Regions from separate parts of the Mumia zhuanghuii genome, predicted to be linked through region 2. Evidence: riboswitches for the same ligand, from Rfam matches in the RefSeq annotation. Region 2 holds a riboswitch; each other region holds the start of a gene.
What was found. Region 2 has a riboswitch for cyclic di-AMP ahead of ACFSDF_RS14665 (C40 family peptidase). Riboswitches for the same ligand answer to the same signal wherever they lie in the genome.
Positions count from the first base shown of each region.

Region 1: another riboswitch for cyclic di-AMP. It lies ahead of ACFSDF_RS12735 (C40 family peptidase); the one in region 2 lies ahead of ACFSDF_RS14665 (C40 family peptidase).
Region 3: another riboswitch for cyclic di-AMP. It lies ahead of ACFSDF_RS18585 (transglycosylase family protein); the one in region 2 lies ahead of ACFSDF_RS14665 (C40 family peptidase).

Region 1 covers NZ_JBHUFT010000008.1:890,475-897,269, forward strand. Annotated here, with positions in the region: gene ACFSDF_RS12710 (Rv3143 family two-component system response regulator) at 1-141, shown strand, start outside; gene trpD (anthranilate phosphoribosyltransferase) at 138-1,190, shown strand; gene ACFSDF_RS12720 (Lrp/AsnC family transcriptional regulator) at 1,203-1,487, opposite strand; gene ACFSDF_RS12725 (DEDD exonuclease domain-containing protein) at 1,534-3,312, opposite strand; gene ACFSDF_RS12730 (hypothetical protein) at 3,419-3,682, shown strand; cyclic di-AMP (ydaO/yuaA leader) riboswitch at 3,809-3,958, shown strand; gene ACFSDF_RS12735 (C40 family peptidase) at 3,970-4,998, shown strand; gene ACFSDF_RS12740 (AMP-dependent synthetase/ligase) at 5,253-6,795, opposite strand, start outside.
Region 2 covers NZ_JBHUFT010000008.1:1,299,060-1,305,854, forward strand. Annotated here, with positions in the region: gene nadB (L-aspartate oxidase) at 1-788, shown strand, start outside; gene nadC (carboxylating nicotinate-nucleotide diphosphorylase) at 782-1,636, shown strand; gene ACFSDF_RS14660 (cysteine desulfurase family protein) at 1,638-2,777, shown strand; cyclic di-AMP (ydaO/yuaA leader) riboswitch at 3,105-3,260, shown strand; gene ACFSDF_RS14665 (C40 family peptidase) at 3,267-3,857, shown strand; gene ACFSDF_RS14670 (DUF3048 domain-containing protein) at 3,931-4,956, shown strand; gene ACFSDF_RS14675 (MerR family transcriptional regulator) at 5,099-5,896, opposite strand; gene ACFSDF_RS14680 (YqgE/AlgH family protein) at 5,977-6,582, shown strand; gene ACFSDF_RS14685 (DUF3039 domain-containing protein) at 6,645-6,795, shown strand, end outside.
Region 3 covers NZ_JBHUFT010000008.1:2,108,328-2,115,122, reverse strand. Annotated here, with positions in the region: gene ACFSDF_RS18600 (LysR family transcriptional regulator) at 1-111, shown strand, start outside; gene ACFSDF_RS18595 (hypothetical protein) at 114-383, opposite strand; gene ACFSDF_RS18590 (APC family permease) at 502-1,923, shown strand; gene ACFSDF_RS18585 (transglycosylase family protein) at 1,962-2,423, opposite strand; cyclic di-AMP (ydaO/yuaA leader) riboswitch at 2,425-2,587, opposite strand; gene ACFSDF_RS18580 (hypothetical protein) at 2,883-3,827, shown strand; gene ACFSDF_RS18575 (TerC family protein) at 3,901-4,914, opposite strand; gene ACFSDF_RS18570 (hypothetical protein) at 5,120-6,181, shown strand; gene uvrB (excinuclease ABC subunit UvrB) at 6,220-6,795, opposite strand, start outside.

The sequences.
Region 1 (6,795 bases), 410 kb from region 2:
GTGCTCACCGCGCGCGAGCAGGACGCCTGGCTCGCGACCTGGTCGCGGGCCGACGGCGTCTCGAACCACCCGGTCGACCCGCTGCGTCTCGCCGACGCGGTGGTCGCCCTCCTAGCGCCCGCCCCGGCGGCGTCGGCATGACCGAGGCCCCTCGCTGGCCGGAGATCTTGGGCGCGCTCGTCGGTGGTGAAGATCTCACCCAGGAGCAGACGTCCTGGGCGATGGAGGAGATCCTCAGCGGCAACGCCTCGCCCGCGCAGATCGCCGGATTCGCCGTCGGGCTGCGCGCCAAGGGCGAGACGGTGGCCGAAGTCGAGGGGCTGGCGGCCACCATGCTCGACCACGCACGGATGATCGAGGTCCCTGGCCGTACGGTCGACATCGTCGGTACGGGGGGTGACCGGGCGAAGACGGTCAACATCTCCACGATGTCAGCGGTCACGATGCGCGGGGCCGGAGCGTTGGTCGTCAAGCACGGCAACCGCGCTGCGTCGAGCGCGAGCGGCGCCGCCGACGTCCTGGAGAAGCTCGGCGTCCGTCTCGACCTCACACCGGAGCGGGTCGCGCAGCTGGCGACCGAGACGGGCATCACGTTCTGCTTCGCCCCGGTGTTCCACGCGTCCTTCCGCTACACCGCCGCTCCGCGCAAGGAGCTCGGCATCCCGACCGCGTTCAACTTCCTCGGCCCGCTGACCAACCCGTCCCGGCCCGCTGCGATGGCAGTCGGTGTCGCCGACGCCCGGATGGCCGCAGTCGTCGCCGGCGTGTTCGCACGCCGGGGCCTCGACGCGCTGGTGTTCCGCGGGGACGACGGTCTCGACGAGATCACCACCACGACGACGTCGCAGGTGTGGGTCGTCGGAGGTCCGGAAGGGGCCAAGTCGGTCACTCAGCAGACCTTCGACCCCCGCGACCTCGGCATCGCGCTGTCGTCGGCCGAGGCGCTGCGCGGTGGCGACCCGGCGTACAACGCCGCGGTGTTCAGGCGCGTGCTCGAGGGCGAGCAGGGCCCCGTACGGGACGCCGTGGTGCTCAACGCCGGCGCGGGTCTGGCCGCATACGAGGGGTCCACGGACGACCTTCTCGCGCGGATGGAACGCAGCACGGCGCTGGCGCGCGAGGCGCTCGACTCCGGTGCGGCGCTGCGTGCACTCGACGAGTGGGCCGCGGCCTCTCAGCGCGAGGTCTGAGGGCCGGGTTCGCTACTCGAGGTCACCGCCGATGCTGAACGCCGACTCAAGGTCGTGCTGGGAGTACGTCCGGAAGGCGATGTGCGTCTCGGTCGAGCGGACGCCGGCGACCTTGTTGACGCGGTCGGCGACGACGTCGGCGATGTCCTCGGTCCGACGGACGCGCACGAGCGCGATCAGGTCGATGTGCCCGGTGACCGAGTAGACCTCGCTGACGCCGTCGAGGGCGGCGATCTCCTCAGCGACCTCGGGGATGCGGTCGACCTCGGCATTGATGAACACGATCGCGGTGATCACGGGCCCTCCTGGCGGACGAGTCGGGGTACGCGGGGCAGCCTACTCGTCATCGACGGGGCCGGTGCTCGGTGCGCCAGCCGTCGCCCCCGGCCTCGTCGAAGGGGGCGGCCAGCGCACGTGATCGCTCTGCGGCCTCGACGATCGGAAGGTGCCGGCCGGCCCCGCGGGCAGGGCTCGCCCACTCGCCGTCGAGGTCCACGAGGCGGACGCCCTCGGACTCCATCCAGCGCAGCACGAGCTCGGACTCCGCGGCCGTCGCGGCCGGGGCCTGCTCCGGGACCACTGTCTCCGCGATGGCCCGGAGGGCGTCGACCCACGGGCGGGACGGTGTCGTCGCCGGCATGACGCCCGCCGCCACGAGCCGACCGTGCCGGACGATGTGGACCTCCCACTCGCGCCGTGCCGGGTCGAGCGGGCGAGCGGCGACGACCTCCCTGCACGAGAGCAGCGCCGAGAGCCGCTGGCTGCGGTGCGTGGCCTGCAGGAGGCTGACGAGGCGGTCCCGCTCTCGTGCGGCGTCCTCGAAGCGGTCCTGCGAGGCGAGGGTCCGCATGCGGTCGGTGGAGGCCTCGACGACCTCGACCGGGTCGGTGAGGATCGCGGCACGGACACGCTCGACCTCTGTGGCGTACTCGGCGTCGGTGGTCGACCCGTCGCACGGGGCGAGGCAGCCCCCCATCTCGGCGAGCGCGCACGCCGTACGGGACGGACGAAGCGGCAGACGGCCGGAGCACTGGCGGATGCGGAACGCCTCGTGCAGCGCGGACGCGACCTGTTCCGCCGAGGCGCGCCGGGTGAACGGGCCGAGGTAGTCGGCGTCGTCGTCGGTCTTGCGGACGTACGACAGGCGCGGCCACGGCTCGCGCGTGAGCTTGATCCAGGTTGCCCGCTCGGGATGGCGCGAGCGCCGGTTGTAGGGCGGCTTGTGGTGCGCGATCAGCCGGAGCTCGCGCACCTGCGCCTCGAGCGCGGTGGCGCAGGTGATGCCTTCGACGCGGGTCGCGAGCGCGATCATCTCGCCCATGCGGGTGCGGGTCTCGCTCGACGTGAAGTAGGAGCGCACCCGGGTACGGAGGTCCTTGGACGTCCCGACGTACAGGACGTGCTCGTGGCGGTCACGGAACAGGTAGACGCCGGGGGAGTGCGGGAGGTGGTCGGCGAGCCGGCTCTTCTTACGTTGGGCCGGGCTGACCCGCGCGCTGAAGGTCGCGAGCTCCTCCATCGTGGTCACGCCCATCGTGCCGACGCGCTCGAGTAGCGCGTGGAGCACGTCGACAGTGGCCCGCGCGTCGGCAAGGGCGCGGTGGTTGGGCGTCGTCGTGGAGCGGAAGTGGCGTGCGAGGGTGCCGAGCTTGCAGTTGGGGACCTCGTCGCGCACGAGGACGCGGCGTGCGAGGCGTGCGGTGTCGAGGGTCTCGAAGCCGGGCCACATGAGGTCGAGCGCGGCCGAGAAGTGCTTGAGGAACCCGACGTCGAACGGCGCGTTGTGCGCGACGAGCACCGTGCCGCGCGCGAACTCCAGGAACGACGGCAGCGCCTCGCCGATGCGGGGAGCGCCGACGACCATTGCGTCGGTGATGCCGGTCAGCACCGCGATGAAGGTCGGGATCTCGCCCTCGGGATCGACGAGGGTCTGGAACTCGCCGAGGATCTCGCCACCGCGTACCTTGACCGCGCCGATCTCGGTGATCATCGAGCCGGCGGACGCCGAGCCGCCTGTGGTCTCCAGGTCGACCACACAGAACGTGACGGCGGACAGGTCGCGGCCCAGCTCGTCGAGAGTCCCCTGGACGGGGACGGGCGACGCGGGGGAGGGGGCTTTCATGAGGGTGACGTTAGGTCGCGGCTCTGACATCACGGACGAATCGCCGGGTCGTACGGCGTGTCGCTGGTCCCGCTTTCTGTCAGCCCACGGTCGTAGCGTGCCGAGCATGAACGAATCTCGCGTGCTCCACCAGCAGCCGGGACCGGCGACGGGCCACGGCGAGTCCCTCACGATCGACTGCGCCCGCTGCCTGGCGCGCCCCCGGGCGTGCGGCGACTGCGTCGTCACCGCGCTCCTCGGGCCTCCTGACGACGCCGTACGGCTCGACGCCGAGGAGGGGGCAGCACTCGCCGCACTGAGCTCTGCCGGCCTCGTGCCACCGCTCCGGCTCGTGACGTCGGTCGAGAGCGAGGCGCCCGACGAGCCGTGAGGTTCAGGGTGAGTAAGCACACCGTGCACAATCGGGCCCTGTCGTCGTTGATTCTTGGCCCCCACCTTGCGTAGGGTGAGGCTCGCGTGCCTGAGGAGTTCTCTACCCCGGAGAGCGCAGGCAAGCCGCCTAGTTCGGCCGAGGTCCCCCGATCGACGCCGGAGCCGGGGACCCACGCGTTCCTGGGGTGAATCCGCGCTGCACCACGGGCGCGGTAGGGCACGTTCTTGGCCCGAACCCGTCAGCTCACCCGGTAGGCGTCGAGAACGCGAAGGAGACCGTCCCACGTGCGGAACGGCCGCAAGCTGTCGATGAAGGCAGCCATCGCCGCTGGCTCAGGAGTGGTTCTCGCCGCGACGCTCAGTGCGTCGCCGAGTGCAGCAGACCCCCAGGCGCCGAGCCTTGCAGAGGCCCAGCGCAAGGTGGCCAAGCTCAGCCACGAAGCCGAGCAGGCGAACGAGCGCTACCTCGAGCTCAAGACAGAGGTCGAGGGCGCCAAGAAGCAGATCAAGAAGCTCCGCGCGGACGTCAAGGTGCAGGAGTCCGAGGTCGACGGGGTCCGCAACGATCTCGCCAAGACCATCACCGACCGTCTTACCAGCTCGCCGATGGGCCCTACGACCCAGCTGCTCGCGAGCGGTGATCCCGACGAGTTCCTCAACGGCCTGGCGGCGCTGCAGTCGTACAACAGCACGCAGGCCGACCGCCTGGCAGCGTTCGAGCGCGAGGCCGACGAGCTGAAGGTGCGCCGCACGCAGCTCTCGTCCAAGCTCGAGGTCATCTCCGATGCCCAGGGCGAGATGAAGAAGCAGCAGGCGACCCTCGACAAGCGTGTCGCGGAGGCCGAGGCCGTGGTGGCGCGGCTGACGCCCGCGGAGCGCGAAGAGGTCTACAACGGCGATCACGGCGGCGGCACCTCGCGTGACGACGACCGTGCCTCGTCGAGCGCGCCCAAGGTGAACGCCTCCGGCCGCGCCAAGAAGGCGATCGACTTCGCGCTTGCGCAACTCGGTGAGCCCTACGTGTACGGTGCAGCGGGTCCGGGCAGCTGGGACTGCTCCGGTCTGACGATGGCCGCGTTCGGCGCAGCGGGCGTGTCGCTGCCGCACTCGTCGTCGGCGCAGTCGGGCATGGGCACGTCCGTGTCCCGCTCGTCGATGAGCCCGGGCGACCTCGTGTTCTACTACAGCCCGGTCAGCCACGTTGGCATCTACCTCGGTGACGGCAAGCTGGTCCACGCCCCGCGTCCCGGCCGCAGCGTCGAGGTCGTGTCGGTGGACGTGATGCCCGTGAGCGGAGTCCGTCGCGTCGGGTGACGCGCGTGCGGCACCGCGTCGGGTGACGCGCGTGCGGCAAGAGCCCCGGTCCACCTCGCGGTGGGCCGGGGCTTTGTCGTCACGCGGCCAGATGACGTGGCTACTGAGCAACCGACATCCGCAGGCACCGACGGCAGCCGCAGGCCCACCCGTACGTCGGTGCGGCAGCGTCCACGAGTGCGTGTGGGGTGGACGCCCAGCCCCACCAACGGCCGCACGCCAACGGTGCGCTCACCACGCAAGCAGATGCCGAGCTACTGGTAGAGGGACTCGACGTCGTCGCGGTGCTCGCGCATCACGACGTTGCGCTTGAGCTTGAGGGTCGGCGTCACCTGGCCGCCCTCCTCGGTCCAGTCGATCGGGAGGATACGGAACTTGCGGATCGACTCCGCGCGCGAGACGTGCGTATTGGCCTCGTCGACGGCCGTCTGGACCGCTGCGATGACGTCAATGTCCTCCGCGAGCTCCGCGATCGGGGTGTCGACAGCTCGGCCCTGCTGCTCCAGCCAGGGGCCGACCGCCTCGGCGTCGAGCGTGACGAGCGCGCCGACGAACGGCTTGCCCTCACCAACCACGACGGCCTGGCTGACCAGGACGTGGGCGCGGACGCGGTCCTCGAGCACGGCTGGGACGACGTTCTTGCCGCCTGCGGTGACGATGATCTCCTTCTTGCGACCCGTGATCGACACGAAGCCCTCGGCGTCGATCTCGCCGACGTCGCCGGTGTGGAACCAGCCGTCGGCGTCGATCGCCGTGGCGGTGGCCTCGGGGGCGTTCCAGTAGCCGCGGAAGACCTGGCCACCGCGGAACAGCAGCTCACCGTCCTCGGCGACACGCACCTCGGTGCCGGGGAGCGGGCGTCCGACGGTGCCGATCTTGGAGTCCTCGACGATGTTCGCGGCGAGCGCGGCGGTCGTCTCGGTGAGGCCGTACCCCTCGATGACGGTGATGCCGACGCCAGAGAAGAAGTGCGCGAGGCGTTCGCCGAGCGGGGCGCCGCCGGAGATGGCGTGCTCAACGTGGCCACCCATGGCCGTACGCAGCTTGGTGTAGACCAGCTTGTCGAACACGGTGTGCTTCGCCTTGAGCACCGGACCGATGCGCTTGCCGGACTCACGGGCACGGCTGTACGCGATGGCCGTGGAGGTCGCGAGGTCGAAGATCTTGCCCTTGCCCGAGGCATGGGCGTTCTGGCTGGCGCCGTTGTAGACCTTCTCGAAGACGCGCGGGACGGCCAGGATGAACGTCGGCTTGATCTCTGCCAGCTCGGGCAGGAGGTTCTTGACGTCGGGCGTGTGCGAGAGCCTGACGCCTGCGCGGATCGACCCGACCTCGATGATCCGGGCGAACACGTGCGCGAGCGGGAGGAACAGCAGTGTCACCGCGTCGTCACGGTCGAAGATCGCAGGCAGGATCTCGATGCAGCCGGCGAGCTCGAACATGAAGTTGGCGTGGGTCAGCTCGGCGCCCTTGGGCCGGCCGGTGGTGCCCGACGTGTAGATGATCGTCGCGAGGTCGGACGGTGCGACGGCGTCGCGGCGCGCGGCCACGTCCTCGTCGGAGATGCTCGCGCCGGACTCGGCGAGCCCGTCGAGGCCCTCGTCGATGCGCCAGAGCGTCTTGAGTGCGGGGAGGTGCTCGCGCGACTCCTCGACCCGCTTCGCGTGGACGTCGCTCTCGACGACGCAGCCGACAGAGTCGGAGTCGGCCAGGATCCAGGCGATCTGCTCGACCGAGGACGACTCGTAGATCGGGACGCTCACGGCGCCGATCCACCACAGCGCGTAGTCGACCTGG
Region 2 (6,795 bases):
CCGTCCTCCGAGACGCGCGGGGGCACCGGTTCATGCGCGAGGCCCACCCCGACGCTGAGCTCGCCCCTCGTGACGTCGTCGCCCGCGAGATCGCCCGCGTGATGCGTGAGCAGGGTGGAGAGCCCGTCCGGCTCGACGCCACCTCGCTGGGGGCCGACTTCCTCGCGCGCCGGTTCCCGGGGCTGGACGCCCGGTGCCGTGCGCATGGCCTGCGCTGGGACGAGGATCCGATCCCCGTCACTCCCGCTGCGCACTACTTCATGGGGGGCGTCCGGACCGACCTCGACGGCCGGACCACCGTCCCCGGACTGTACGCCGTCGGCGAGGTGGCCTGCACCGGTCTGCACGGCGCGAACCGGCTCGCCTCCAACTCGTTGCTCGAGGGGGCGGTGATGGCTCGCCGGTGCGTTGCCGCGCTCGGCGTCCAGGCGCCCGCGCCCTGGGACGGGGAGCCGAGCCCGTACGAGGACCTTCCTCCGGCTCTTGCGGCGACACCTGTGGACCGTGCGCGGCTCCAGGCGACGATGTGGGCCGCGGCCGGCCTGGTCCGTGACGGTCAGACTCTCGCCGCGGCGGCCGACACCCTCGCCGGCTGGAGAGCTGTGGTCGACGGCACCACCGCGGCGTACGAGGACGCGAACCTCCTCGAGGTCGCGAGAGTCGTCGTGATGGCTGCGCTCGCCCGTGAGGAGTCGCGTGGCGCCCACTTCCGTACCGACCATCCCGAGCGTGACCACGCCTTCGACCGGCACCTGTCGTGGGTGCGCAAGGGAGGACACCCGTGCTGACCGAGGCTCACGTCGAGAAGACCGTGGCCGCCGCGCTCGAGGAGGACGCTCCGTGGGGCGACCTCACGGGCGAGACGCTCGTCCCTGCAGACGCGCGGGCGTCGGCCGTCCTTGTCGCCCGTGAGGGCGGTGTCCTTGCCGGCGCACGGGTCGCTGAGTCGGCCTTCCGTCAGGTCGACCCTGCGACGACGGTGCACCTCGTCCTCCGCGACGGCGATCTCCTCGAGCCCGGTACGGTCGTCGCGACGGTCGAGGGCCGCGCCCGCGCCGTCCTGCGCGCCGAGCGAGTCGCCCTCAACTTCGCCCAACGGATGTCAGGCATCGCGACCCAGACCCGCGCGTACGTCGACGCCGTCGCCGGCACGGGCGTCCGCATCGTCGACACCCGCAAGACGACGCCCGGCCTGCGTGCCTTCGAGCGGTACGCGGTCGCGTGCGGCGGCGGGCACAACCACCGCTTCTCGCTGTCGGACGCCGTGATGGCCAAGGACAACCATCTCGCCGTGCTCGGCGACGACCCCGAGCAGATCACGGCGGCGCTGCGGGTCGCGCGCGAACGGCTCCCGCACACCGTCCATCTCGAGGTCGAGGTGGACCGGCTGGACCAGATCGACGCGGTCCTCGCCGCAGGGGTCGACACGATCATGCTCGACAACTTCTCGCTCGAGGACCTGCGGACGGGGGTGGCGACGATCGCCGGGCGTGCGCTCGTCGAGGCCAGCGGCGGGATCACCCTGCCGGGCATCAGGGAGGTCGCCCTGACCGGTGTGGACCTCATCTCCGTCGGCGCACTCACGCACTCCGTCCGCGCCCTCGACCTCGGGCTGGACGTCGAGGTGGCGAGCTGAGGTGCGCTACCTCGACGCGGCGGCGACGACACCCGTACGCCGTGAGGTGCTGGAGGCCATGTGGCCCTACCTCACGGGAGAGTTCGGCAACCCGTCCAGCCGCCACGGGCTCGGCGACGCCGCGGCCCGTGCGCTGACCGCGGCGCGCGCACAGGTCGCGACCGCCCTCGGCGGCCGACCGACCGAGGTCGTCTTCACCGCCGGCGGTACGGAGGCCGACAACCTCGCGGTCAAGGGCCTGGCGCTGGCACGGCCTCGCGGTCGCGCGATCGTCACCTCGGTCGTCGAGCACCCTGCGGTCCTGGAGGCGTGCGACTACCTGGCACGCTTCCACGGCTTCAACGTCCACCGTCTCGGCGTCGATGGCGACGGCGTGGTGGACCTCGCGGAGGCTGCGCATGTCATCGACGAGGACACCGCGCTCGTCTCGGTGATGCTCGCCAACAACGAGATCGGGAGCCTCCAGCCGGTCGCCGAGCTCGCCGCGATCGCCCACCGGGCCGGCGCGCTGATGCACACCGACGCCGTCCAGGCGATGGGGGCCGTCGCGGTCCATCCGGCCGATCTCGGCGTGGACGCGCTGTCGTTGAGCGGCCACAAGCTCGGTGCGCCTAAGGGGAGCGGGGCGCTCTGGGTACGCCGAGGGGTCGCGCTGGAGCCTCTCGTGCACGGCGGAGGGCAGGAGCGCGGTCGCCGGTCGGGTACGGAGGATGTCGCGGCGGCGGTCGGTCTCGCGACCGCTGTGCGGCTGGCGACGGGGCCAGGGTGCGACGAGGAGCGTGCCGACCTGGCCGCGGGGCGGGACGCGTTCGTCCGCGAGGTGCTCGAGGGCGCGCCCGGCGCACTCCTCACGGGACACGCCGAGCACCGCCTCCCCGGCCACGCGTCCTTCTGCTTCCCCGGCACCTCAGGGGAGGCGGTGCTCCTCGTCCTCGAGCACGACCACGGCATCGTCTGCTCGAGCGGATCTGCCTGTGCGGCCGGCTCGGACGAGCCGTCAGCGGTGCTGCTTGCGCTCGGACTGGAGCCGGAGGTCGCCCAGACGGCGGTGCGGTTCGCTGCAGTGTCGGGAGCTGATTTCGACGGTGTCGCAGCAGCCGTCATCAACGCAGTGTCAACGCTGCGTGCACTGGCCGGATAACTGACCGTTCCGGCAAGTCTGCCGTTGCGGCCGTAACCATTCTGTTACCGTCTCGATGCATAACCGAGATCAATGTGAGCGGCTTCACGACGACCCCGTTCGATCCCTGTGATCTCAGGGGGTCCGTACCTGGACAGGTGCCCATGTACGTCTTGTGATGGCTTGGGGGGGGTTTGAGACTCGGCTCGAATCGTGTCTATGGTGACCCGCGGCTCGACTACGGGCCTGGACAACTTCACATGAGCCAGCCGAGAACGCGACCCGGAGGCTCGACAACTGAACATCGTGTGTGGGAAACGCCGAGTCCTGCCCCACCTGCACACGCCCCCATCATCGACCCCCACCCAGGGGCAGGAGCGGAGGAACCAACTCTGCACGAAGACCGTCCGCGGTCATGCGTGCTCGGGGTGAAGCCCGCAAGGGCAGGGCCATCCTTCGGCCCTAATCCGACAGCTCACTTCGCAGGCGTGGAAGGGAAACCACGCACTCATGTTCGCGAACCCCCGGATGCATCGCCTCGTCGCGCTGCCCATCGCACTGCTCGCTGCGTTCGTCATGGTGGTCTCGACCGCCGGCGAGTCGCAGGCCGCCACCGCCAAGGCGTCGACCTCGTCGACCAAGATGGCGGCCGCCAAGACCACCGCAGCCAAGACCCCGACCGCCAAGCAGGCCAAGCAGGCCCGCAAGAAGGCCAAGCGCGTCGCCGCCAAGAAGCGCCGTGCTGCCCGCATCAGCAAGGCCTCGCGCGTCGCTGCCCGCCAGAAGGGCGACCCGTACCGCTACGGCGCCAGTGGCCCGGGCGCTTTCGACTGCTCGGGTCTCACGTCGTACTCGTTCCGCAGGGCCGGCGTGAAGCTGCCCCGTACCGCGAACTCGCAGTACCGCCACGTGCGCAAGATCAAGAAGAAGAACATCCGCAAGGGCGATCTCGTCTTCTTCGGCGGATCCCGCAAGTACCACGTGGGCATCTACTGGGGCAAGGGCCGCATCCTCCACGCGCCCTACTCCGGGAGCCGCGTGAAGGTCGAGCGGATCTGGACCAAGGGCTGGTCCGCCGGCACGGTCCGTCTGCGCGCCTGACGTACGACCCTCGAGACCGACACGGCAGGGCCGGTGCCACACCTGGCACCGGCCCTGCTCCACCATGGAGAGCATGCCCGTGAGCAACTACCTCCGCGCGACCGCGCGCGCTACCGCTGCCCTCGCTGCGCTCGCCCTCGTCGCTGCGTGCTCGAGCTCGCCTGATCCCGAGCCGGAGCCGACGCCCGACACGCCTGACGCGAGCCGTGATGCCGCGACGCTGATCCGTGCCAACCCGTTCACCGGGAAGGCGGCGCCCAAGGGACTGCCCGACCACCCCGCGTTCCTCGTCAAGATCGAGAACACGGCCGCCGGTGCTCCGCAGTACGGGCTGTCCGAGGCCGACATGGTCGTCGAGGAGCTCGTCGAGGGTGGGCTGACCCGTCTCGCGGCATTCTTCTACTCCCAGACTCCGGACAAGGTCGGGCACGTACGGTCGACCCGTACGACCGACATCGCGCTCGTGAAGCCGACCGGTGGGCATCTCATCGCCTCCGGCGGCGCCGGTGTCGCCGTCCGCAAGATCAAGGCCGCCGGCGTCGACTTCCACAGCGAGGACACCGGCAACCTCACACTCACGCGAGACTCCGCCAAGAGTGCCCCGTACGACCGGCTGCTCGACCTCGACGCCTACGCCGACCAGCACGCGTCCAGCAAGGCGGCGATCCCCGCCCCCTACCTCCCGTTCGGCGCGACACCGACTGCTGCGAAGAAGAAGGCGACCTCGTTCGACGTCCGCTTCTCGCGGGGTTCGGCGACCCGCTGGAAGTACGCGGATGGTCGCTACACGCGCGTCAACGGGCACGCCCAGAAGGGCAAGGACTTCTCCCCGGACACGGTGCTCGTGCTGTTCACGCGCCAGGCCGACGCGGGCTACCGCGACCCGGCTGGCAACCCCGTCCCCGAGACGGTGTTCACCGGCAAAGGCAAGGCCGTCGTTCTCCACGGCGGCACCATGCTCGAGGCCCGCTGGAGCAAGAAGAACGCCGGCGCGCCGGTCCGGCTGGTCGCGGGCGGCAAGCCGGTCGTGCTCGAGCCCGGCAAGGTGTTCGTCGAGCTCGTGCCCCAGGGTGCGGGTGGCATCTCCGTCCGCGGCTGAGCGAGCGACATCACACGCCACAAGGGTGGGCTGTGACCCGCCTCGCGACCTAGCATCGACCCCAGAGGTCGGCCCCACCTGACGGTCCCTCCCTCCAGCGTCGGGTGGGGCCGTCGTCTCTTCGCAGCGAGGCCTGCGGGGCTCAGCTCGCGGGCTTCTGCTCCGCCAGCGCCGCGAGCTCCTCGCCGAGCGCCTCATCGATCGCGTGACCGAGCTCGTCACGGAAGACCGCGACCACGGCCTGCGCCGCGACGGGCAGGAGGTTGGCGATCGACGTGACGACCGAGTTCCACTCCTCTTCGGGCATCCCGCGCTGCGCGAACGGCTGCCAGATGTCGTGGCGGACGCGGGCGACGAGGTCGTCGGCCACCGTGCGCAGCGGCGACGAGAGCGCGGGGAGCAGCTCGAGCACGGTCTCGGGCGACAGGCCCATGGCGATCGCCGACACCCCGGCGCGGACCACGTCGGGGCGATAGACCTCGAGGGTGTCGTCGTCGACGACCGCGACCAGCCCGGCGTCGACCATCCGCTCGACGAGGTCGGTGCCGCGGGGGACGCCGGTGAGCGCGATCAGGCTGCTGCGCGACATCATCTCCGGCTCCTGCTCGCGGGCGAGAGGGGAGTCGAGGACGCCGATCAGGTCGAGCGCGTAGTCGGCGGTCGCGGACGGCTTGTCCTGCAGCGCCTTCTCGACGGCCTGCAGGGTGTAGCCGCGATCGAGGAGCGTGCGGACCAGCTTGAGCTGGTTGACGTGCGACCGCTGGTAGTAGCCCGTCCGTCCCTCCAGTCGCGGAGGGTCGAGGAGTCCACGGCTCGCATAGGCGCGGACGTTGCGTACGGTCATCCCCACGCGCGCAGCGAGCTCGTCGACGGTGAGCTCGCCCTCGTGTTCGGTGTCGGCCATCTCGTCCTCGGGGCAGTGGGTCAACGGTTCCGTCATCCTACGGCCTGGACGCCCGCGTTCCGGTGTGGCACGGCGTACGCTGAGAGGCGAGCGACGGACGGCGTGAGGAGGCCCCGATGACCGAGCAAGAGCCGGCCGAGACGCCTGACGACTTGTCGCCACGTCACCGCTCGTACCGGGGCCGTCTTCTCGTCGCGACGCCGCTGCTCGGCGCCGGGCCGTTCTTCCGTACGGTCGTGGCCGTCCTCGACCACGATGGGGGCGGCGCGCTGGGCGTGATCCTCAACCAACCGCTCGACGCGTCGGTCTCCGACGTCCTGCCGGAGTGGTCGAGCCTCGTCGCGAGCCCGTCGGCCGTCTTTTCGGGCGGGCCGGTGTCGTCGGACTCGGCCCTGGCCATCGGCGTGATGGCCTCGGCAGGTGTCGAGACGCCGGACGGGTGGCGCGAGATGTACGACCGCGTCGGGCTCGTCGACCTCGACATCCCCGCGGCCGGCACGCACGTCGGACTGCGCGGTGTGCGCGTCTTCGCGGGGTATGCCGGCTGGAGTCCGGGTCAGCTCGAGGAGGAGATCGAAGAGGGCTCGTGGGTCGTCGTCGACGGCTTTGCCGAAGATCTCCTCTCGCCGAATCCGGAGGCCCTGTGGCGCGACGTGCTGCGCCGCCAGGGCGGCGATCTCGCGATGCTCTCGACCTTCCCCGACGATCCCCACATGAACTGAGCCGTCCACACCCGCGTGTCGACGGACTGGGGCGGACGACCTGCCTGACATAGACTGCGGAGGTGTCCACCACCTTCAGCCCCGGAGCCCAGACGTCCGAGGACGTCCGTACGCAACCGCGTCTCGACGACGGTGACCACGAGCGCTTCTCGCACTACGTCCCCAAGGACAAGCTCACCGAGGCGATGATCGAGGGCACGCCTGTCGTGGCGC
Region 3 (6,795 bases), 810 kb from region 2:
TCGCGCCGCGTCGTCGCCCGCCACCGCCAGACCCGGCGCGAGCCCGGCGCCGCCGTGTCGGCCGTCCTCGAGACGCTCCTCGTCACCGCAGCAGGCGTGGAGCTGACGTAGGGCTACTCGACCAGCGGCGGGGGTGGCGGCCCCGCAGGGCGCAGGCGCTTCGCCTCGACCCACTGCTCGACCAGGGTCCCCTCCCCCTGCTTGCCGGGCACGAACGCAACGCGCGCGACCCAGCCCTGGGACTCGCGGCGCCACTCGATGACGAGACCGGGGTAGGCGTCGGCCTCGTACCGGCTCAACGACACCCACACGTGTCGGACCGCGCCGCCGTCGCGCGGCTCGACGGCACGCCCGTCGCTGCCGTACCGCCTGTTCGTTCCCACGGCCACAGGATACGACGGGACTCGAACACATGTTCGATGTCCTCCCTATTGGCGAGCCGGATTGCACCCATACGCCACGAGCACGAGAGTGGGGCAGGACCGAACGACGAGGAGCGTCATGACCGATAGCAGGCCCGATGCCACTGCCACCGACGAGGGCCGCGCCCCGGAGCTCCGCCGGTTTCTCACCCCCAAGCTGCTGCTGCTCTTCATCGTCGGAGACATCCTCGGCACCGGCGTCTACGCCCTCACCGGCGACGTCGCGGCCGAGGTCGGCGGCGCGGCCTGGCTGCCGTTCATCCTCGCGTTCGTGATCGCGACGCTGACGGCCTTCTCCTACCTCGAGCTCGTCACGAAGTATCCCCAGGCCGCCGGTGCCGCGCTCTACACCCACAAGGCGTTCGGGATCCACTTCCTGACCTTCCTCGTGGCCTTCACCGTGATGTCGTCGGGGATCACGTCCGCCTCGACCGCATCGCGGCTGGTCGCACGCAGCGTCGACCAGGGGTTCAACCTGAGCTTGGACAAGACCGGCATCCTCCTCGTCGCGCTGGCGTTCATCGTCCTGCTGGCGCTGATCAACCTGCGCGGTGTCGCGCACGGCGTGCTCACCAACGTGGCGCTCACGTTCATCGAGCTCACCGGCCTGGCGCTCGTCATCCTCGTCGGGATCTGGGCGATGACGCAGGGGGACGCCGACTTCTCCCGAGTGGTCGCGTTCGACACGCCTGACGAGAAGAACGTCTTCCTCGCAGTGACGACGGCGACCTCGCTGGCGTTCTTCGCGATGGTGGGCTTCGAGGACGCGGTCAACATGGCCGAGGAGACGAAGGACCCCGTCCGCACGTTCCCTCGCATCATGCTGACGGGCCTTTCGATCACGGGCATCATCTATGTCCTCGTGTCCATCACCGCCGTCGCGCTCGTCCCGATCGGCGAGCTCGCCGCCTCGGAGACGCCGCTGCTCACCGTCGTCGAACGCGGCGCCCCGGACGTCCCGATCGACGAGATCTATCCGTTCATCACGATGTTCGCCGTCGCCAACACTGCACTGATCAACATGTTGATGGCCAGTCGGCTCATCTACGGCATGGCCAAGCAGCGCGTGCTCCCGCCGGGACTCGCCCATGTAGGCGCGCGCCGCCAGACGCCATGGGTCGCGATCCTCTTCACGACCGTGATCGCGTGCGGCCTCATCACGTACGTGTTCAGCGCCAGCGACGACGCGATCGCCACGCTCGGCGGGACGACGGCCCTGCTCCTGCTGGGGGTGTTCACCATCGTGAACGTCACGGTGCTGGTCCTGCGACGCGACCCGGTCGACGACGACCACTTCGTGACCCCCACCGTGCTCCCGGTCATCGCCGGCGTGACGTCGCTCTACCTCGTGACGCCACTGTCCGGGCGTCCTGCCGAGCAGTACGAGGTCGCCGGACTGCTCCTCGGCATCGGCGTCGTGCTCTGGGCGATCACGTGGGTCGTCAACCGCGCGGCGTACGGGGCCAAGACATACGTGAAGGACCCCAGCGAGCTCGAATGAGAGCCCACCGGGGTCCGGGTGTCACGTCAGGCGACGCGTCACCAGAACTTCTTGCGCCACCACCGCGGGAAGTGCCCGATGGCACCCTTCCTGGCGTACCGGTCGCTCCTGGCGAACCCCTGCCACTTCTCGCGCTTGAGCTTGTTGTTCAGACCGAGCTTGCGGGAGCAGCCGGGCCATGCGCCCCAGCCCTGCCCCTTGAGGACCTTCTCGGCGACCGCGATCTGCTCGCGCCGCTTGGCCTTGTGGGCGTACGAGGCGTACTTCTTGCCGCCGTACGCACGCCAGGTGCCCGCGCTGAACTGGAGGCCACCGTGGTAGCCGTTGCCGGTGTTGATGCGCCAGCGCTTGCCTGACTCGCACTTGGCGAGGCGCTCCCAGGTCTTGTCCTTGGCTGCGTTGGCGGGGGTGCTGGTGAAGACCAGCATCCCCAGAACCATGCCGGCGAGCGCCAGCGTGAGAGCGACGCCACGACGGGCGACGCGGAGGGCGTTGAACATGTTGTCCCTTCACAACGCCTGTGGGGTTAGCTGTCGGGTTCGGGCCGAAGGTGCCCGGCCTGCCGCGTTGTTCGTGCGGCAAGGCTTCACCCCAAGGAGCCAAGGCTCCAGAGATGGGTTCCCCACTCCCGCCCGTTCAGATCAAGGTTCGCCGGCCCCCGTGACCGGCCATCCGGGGTAGGCCTCGCCCTTGGGCGGGACTCGGCGTACGAGCGAGGCCTCCGTCAGGCTAACCCACACAAACAAGACATCAAGCCCAAGCGTGGCGGTGTGACCACATTCAGGGCGGCAGGGCGGTGCGGGCGGCGGAGCGGCGGTGAGTCCGGTCCCACCGAGGCCCGCACAGTGGGACCTCAGTCACCGCGCCCGCATTCTCCACACACGCCTTCGGCTCCGCGGCATCCACAGGTGCGCGCGCAGGCGATGTACGGAGCCCGCGAGGACGCGTGAGATGACGGGATGCCCGCACCGACACCGCTTCCAGCTCAGCTGACCAACCGCCCGTTCTCGCGCGACGAGCTGGTCCCGCTCGGACTCTCACCGAAGCTGCTCCTCGGCAAGCGTTTTCGCCGCCTTCATCCCGAGACCTGGGTGCACACGGATCACGCGATGACCGACAGCGACCAGATTGCGGCCGCGGCGCTCGCGGTGCCTTCGTACGCTCAGCCCACCGACGGCACGCGCCTCCGGATGCTCGGGTACGACGACCTCCCCCTGGAGCCGATCTGCTTCGTGGTGCCGGACGACCATCACGTCGCACTCGACGGCATCATGGTGCACCGGACGAAGGAGATGCCGCCTCTCGACGCAAGCGGGGTGACACCCGCCGCGGCATTCCTCGGATGCTGTGCCGAGGAGCCCCTCATCGACCTCGTCGCCGCCGGCGACTGGCTCCTCCGCCACGGTCACGCCACACATGAGGAGCTCGCCGAGCTCGCGATCCGCGACTCCTGGCGCCCCGGCGCAGACCGCGCACTCGAGGTCCTACCGATGCTGAACCCGCGTTCGCGCTCGCCTCGCGAGTCGAAGGTCCGTGCGATGCTCGTCATGGCCGGACTTCCCACGCCTGAGGTCAACGTGGACCTCTTCGTGGAGGGGAGGTTCCTCGGCTGCGCCGACCTGCTCTACCATCGATGGCTGCTCGTTCTCGAGTACGAAGGGCGCCAGCACGCCGAGGATGTCCACCAGTTCAATGTTGACATCGGACGGTACGAGGGGTTTCGCGACCACGGCGTCACGTACGTCCAGATCACGAGCGCACGTTTCGCCCGTCCACGTGCCCTCGTCATCCTCGTACACCGCAAGCTCGTCTCGCTCGGCTATGACGGGCCTGCACCCTCGTTCGGACCACGATGGCGCGCCCTCTTCGCCCCCGTACCCGGCCCTCACGCACGACGGCGGTGAGCCTGGTCCCACCCGATGCTTCTGGGTGGGACCGGACTCACCGCCGAGGCGAGGGACGCGCAGCGCGGCCGCGTCAGGCCTGAGGAATGTCCTCGTGCTCGTCAGGACGCTGCGGAGGCGGCTGGTTGCGCGTCTTCCAGAGGCTTGCAGCCGCGGTGATGCCGAGGACGACGACGATCACGCCCAGGCTGGCCAGCGTCGGCACCTCCGGCACGTCGATGTGCTCACCACCGTTGATGAACGACAGCTCGTTGGTGTGCAGCGCGTGGAGCACCAGCTTGACGCCGATGAACGCGAGGATCACCGAGAGGCCCAGCGACAGGTAGACCAGGCGCTGCAGCAGCCCGCCGAGCAGGAAGTAGAGCTGACGCAGGCCCATCAGCGCGAAGATGTTCGCGGTGAGGACCAGGTAGGCCTCCTGCGTGATGCCGTAGATCGCCGGGATCGAGTCGAGCGCGAACAGCAGGTCGGTGCTGCCCAGCGCCAGGATCACCAAGAACATCGGCGTCAGCAAGCGCTTGCCGTCGACGCGGATCGCCATCTTCATGCCGTGGAACTCGTCCGTGATGCTGAAGTGGCGCTCGGCGAAGCGGACGACCGCGTTGTCGCCAGCCTCTTCGTCATCGTGGTTGCGATAGCTCTTGACGAGCCCGTACGCGGTCCACACAAGGAACAGGCCGAAGATGTAGAAGACCCAGCTGAAGTTGTTGATCGCGGCCGCACCCAGCACGATGAAGACCGCGCGGAAGATCAGCGCGAGGATGATGCCGATCATCAGGGCCTCTTGCTGGTACACCCGAGGCACCTTGAAGCTCGCCATGATGATGATGAAGATGAACAGGTTGTCGACCGACAGGCTGTACTCGGTGAGCCAGCCTGTGAAGAACTCGAGGCCGTACTGGCCGCCGTGGAAGCTCGACACCCAGATACCGAAGGCGATGGCGAGACCGACGTACACCGTCAGCGCCAGGCCGGCCTCCTTCATCGACGGCTCGTGCGGGCGACGGGCGATCACGATGACGTCGAACAGCAGCACGGCGACGGTGACGCCGATCGTGATCCACCATTCGAGCGGTGTGACGTTCATACGGGCAGGTTCCTCCGGTCGGATCGTTCGTCAGGCCGGAGGTCTCTTCCGCCGCGACGGCGTAAAGCGCGCCTGGCACGACTCGACCCGCCGGGCTGCACCTGGTGCTGCCGTGATGACGACGGGTCGACGAAGGAATACTCCCCTCCCTGCGCCATTGTGCCAGAGGGTGCGCGCGGACCCGCAACGCGAGATGCTCAGCCCCGTGACGGTGAGACACGTAGGCCTGCGCGGAGCGCTCACACGACCGGCCGCCCGGGACGCTCTGCTGCGCGCGGGAGAGCCGCTCGACGTGCCCTCGCTCCTCGACGGAGCGGTGCTGCGGCTGCGCGAGGCCGACGTCCCCGGGAGCGCGGTGACGAAGGGCTTCGCCTGGGAACCAACGGACGCCGAGACGGAGCACTGGTATCCCCAGGGCGTCACGACCTCCGCCGACGCCCAGGAGGGGGCGACGGACCGGGACGTCCTCGTCGCCACCTGGTATGCCCACCACCGCCCGCGTCGTACGGGCTCACGGCTCACGTTCGTCGATCTCGCGGCACGGCGATATCGGCACGTCCTGCTCGTCCGCGCGGTGAGGACGCCGTGGGGGGTGCGGGCCCGCCCGGTCCCGATCCACGCCGGCGGGATCGCCTGGTACGGCCCGTACCTATACGTGGCGGCGACGCGGGCCGGGATCGTGCTGTTCCGAATCTCCGACCTGCTCCGCCTCGACCTGAGCGGGCGCGGCCGCGGGGTGGCCGGACGGCTCGGGTACGAGGTCGTGCTGCCGGAGTACGCGCGCCTGTCTGCCTGGAGCCGCGACGAGGGCAGTCGCCTGCGGTACTCGTTCCTCTCCGTCGCGTACGGGGCCCCAGGCGAGCCGCCCGCGCTGGTGGCCGGCGAGTACGGCGGCGTCGGACGCAGCCAGCGGCTCTGGCGCTTCACGCTCGACCCGACGACGCACCTGCCCGTACGAGACGGGTCCGGGCGCGCGGTCCCGACCGAGCTGCACGCCGCACAGTCGGCGCGGATGCAGGGCGTGACTGCTCTCGACGGCCGGTGGTACGTGACGACGAGCCAGGGGCGCGGCAACGCGGGCGACCTCCTCGTCGGAGCGCCCGGCGACTTCCGGCGGCACAAGGGCGTGCTGCCGACGGGGTGCGAGGACATCGCCGCGTGGCCCGAGCGGCGCGAGCTCTGGTCGGTGACCGAGTGGCCCGGGATGCGATGGGTGTACGCGATGGATCCCGACGCGTGGCCAGGCCGACCCTCGGTGGTCGAGTAGCCGGCGAGAACGAGCCGGCGTATCGAGACCCCGAGTCCTCACCCCGCGCCGGCGGCCTGCATCTGACGGAGCTCCTTCTTGAGGTCACCGATCTCGTCACGCAGACGCGCTGCGACCTCGAACTGCAGCTCCTCGGCGGCCGCGTGCATCTGCGTGTTGAGCTCCTGGATCAGCTCCGCGAGCTCGGACGCGGCCATCGTGGATGGGTCGACGTGGCTCCCGTCGCCCGACGAGCCCACCAGCGGCACCGGAGACTTGCCGCGCGACTGCGCCCGACCTGAGCCGACGAGCTGCTCGATGTCGGCGTCCTCGCGCGCCAGCATGTCGGTGATGTCGGCGATCTTCTTGCGCAGCGGGGTGGGGTTGATGCCGTGCTCGGTGTTGTAGGCGACCTGGATCGCGCGGCGTCGGTTGGTCTCGTCGATCGCCTGCTCCATCGACGGCGTGATCGTGTCGGCGTACATGAGCACCTGACCGGACACATTGCGCGCCGCGCGTCCGATCGTCTGGATCAGCGACCGCCCCGAGCGCAGGAAGCCCTCCTTGTCGGCGTCGAGGATCGCCACCAGGCTCACCTCGGGCAGGTCAAGACCCTCGCGCAGGAGGTTGATGCC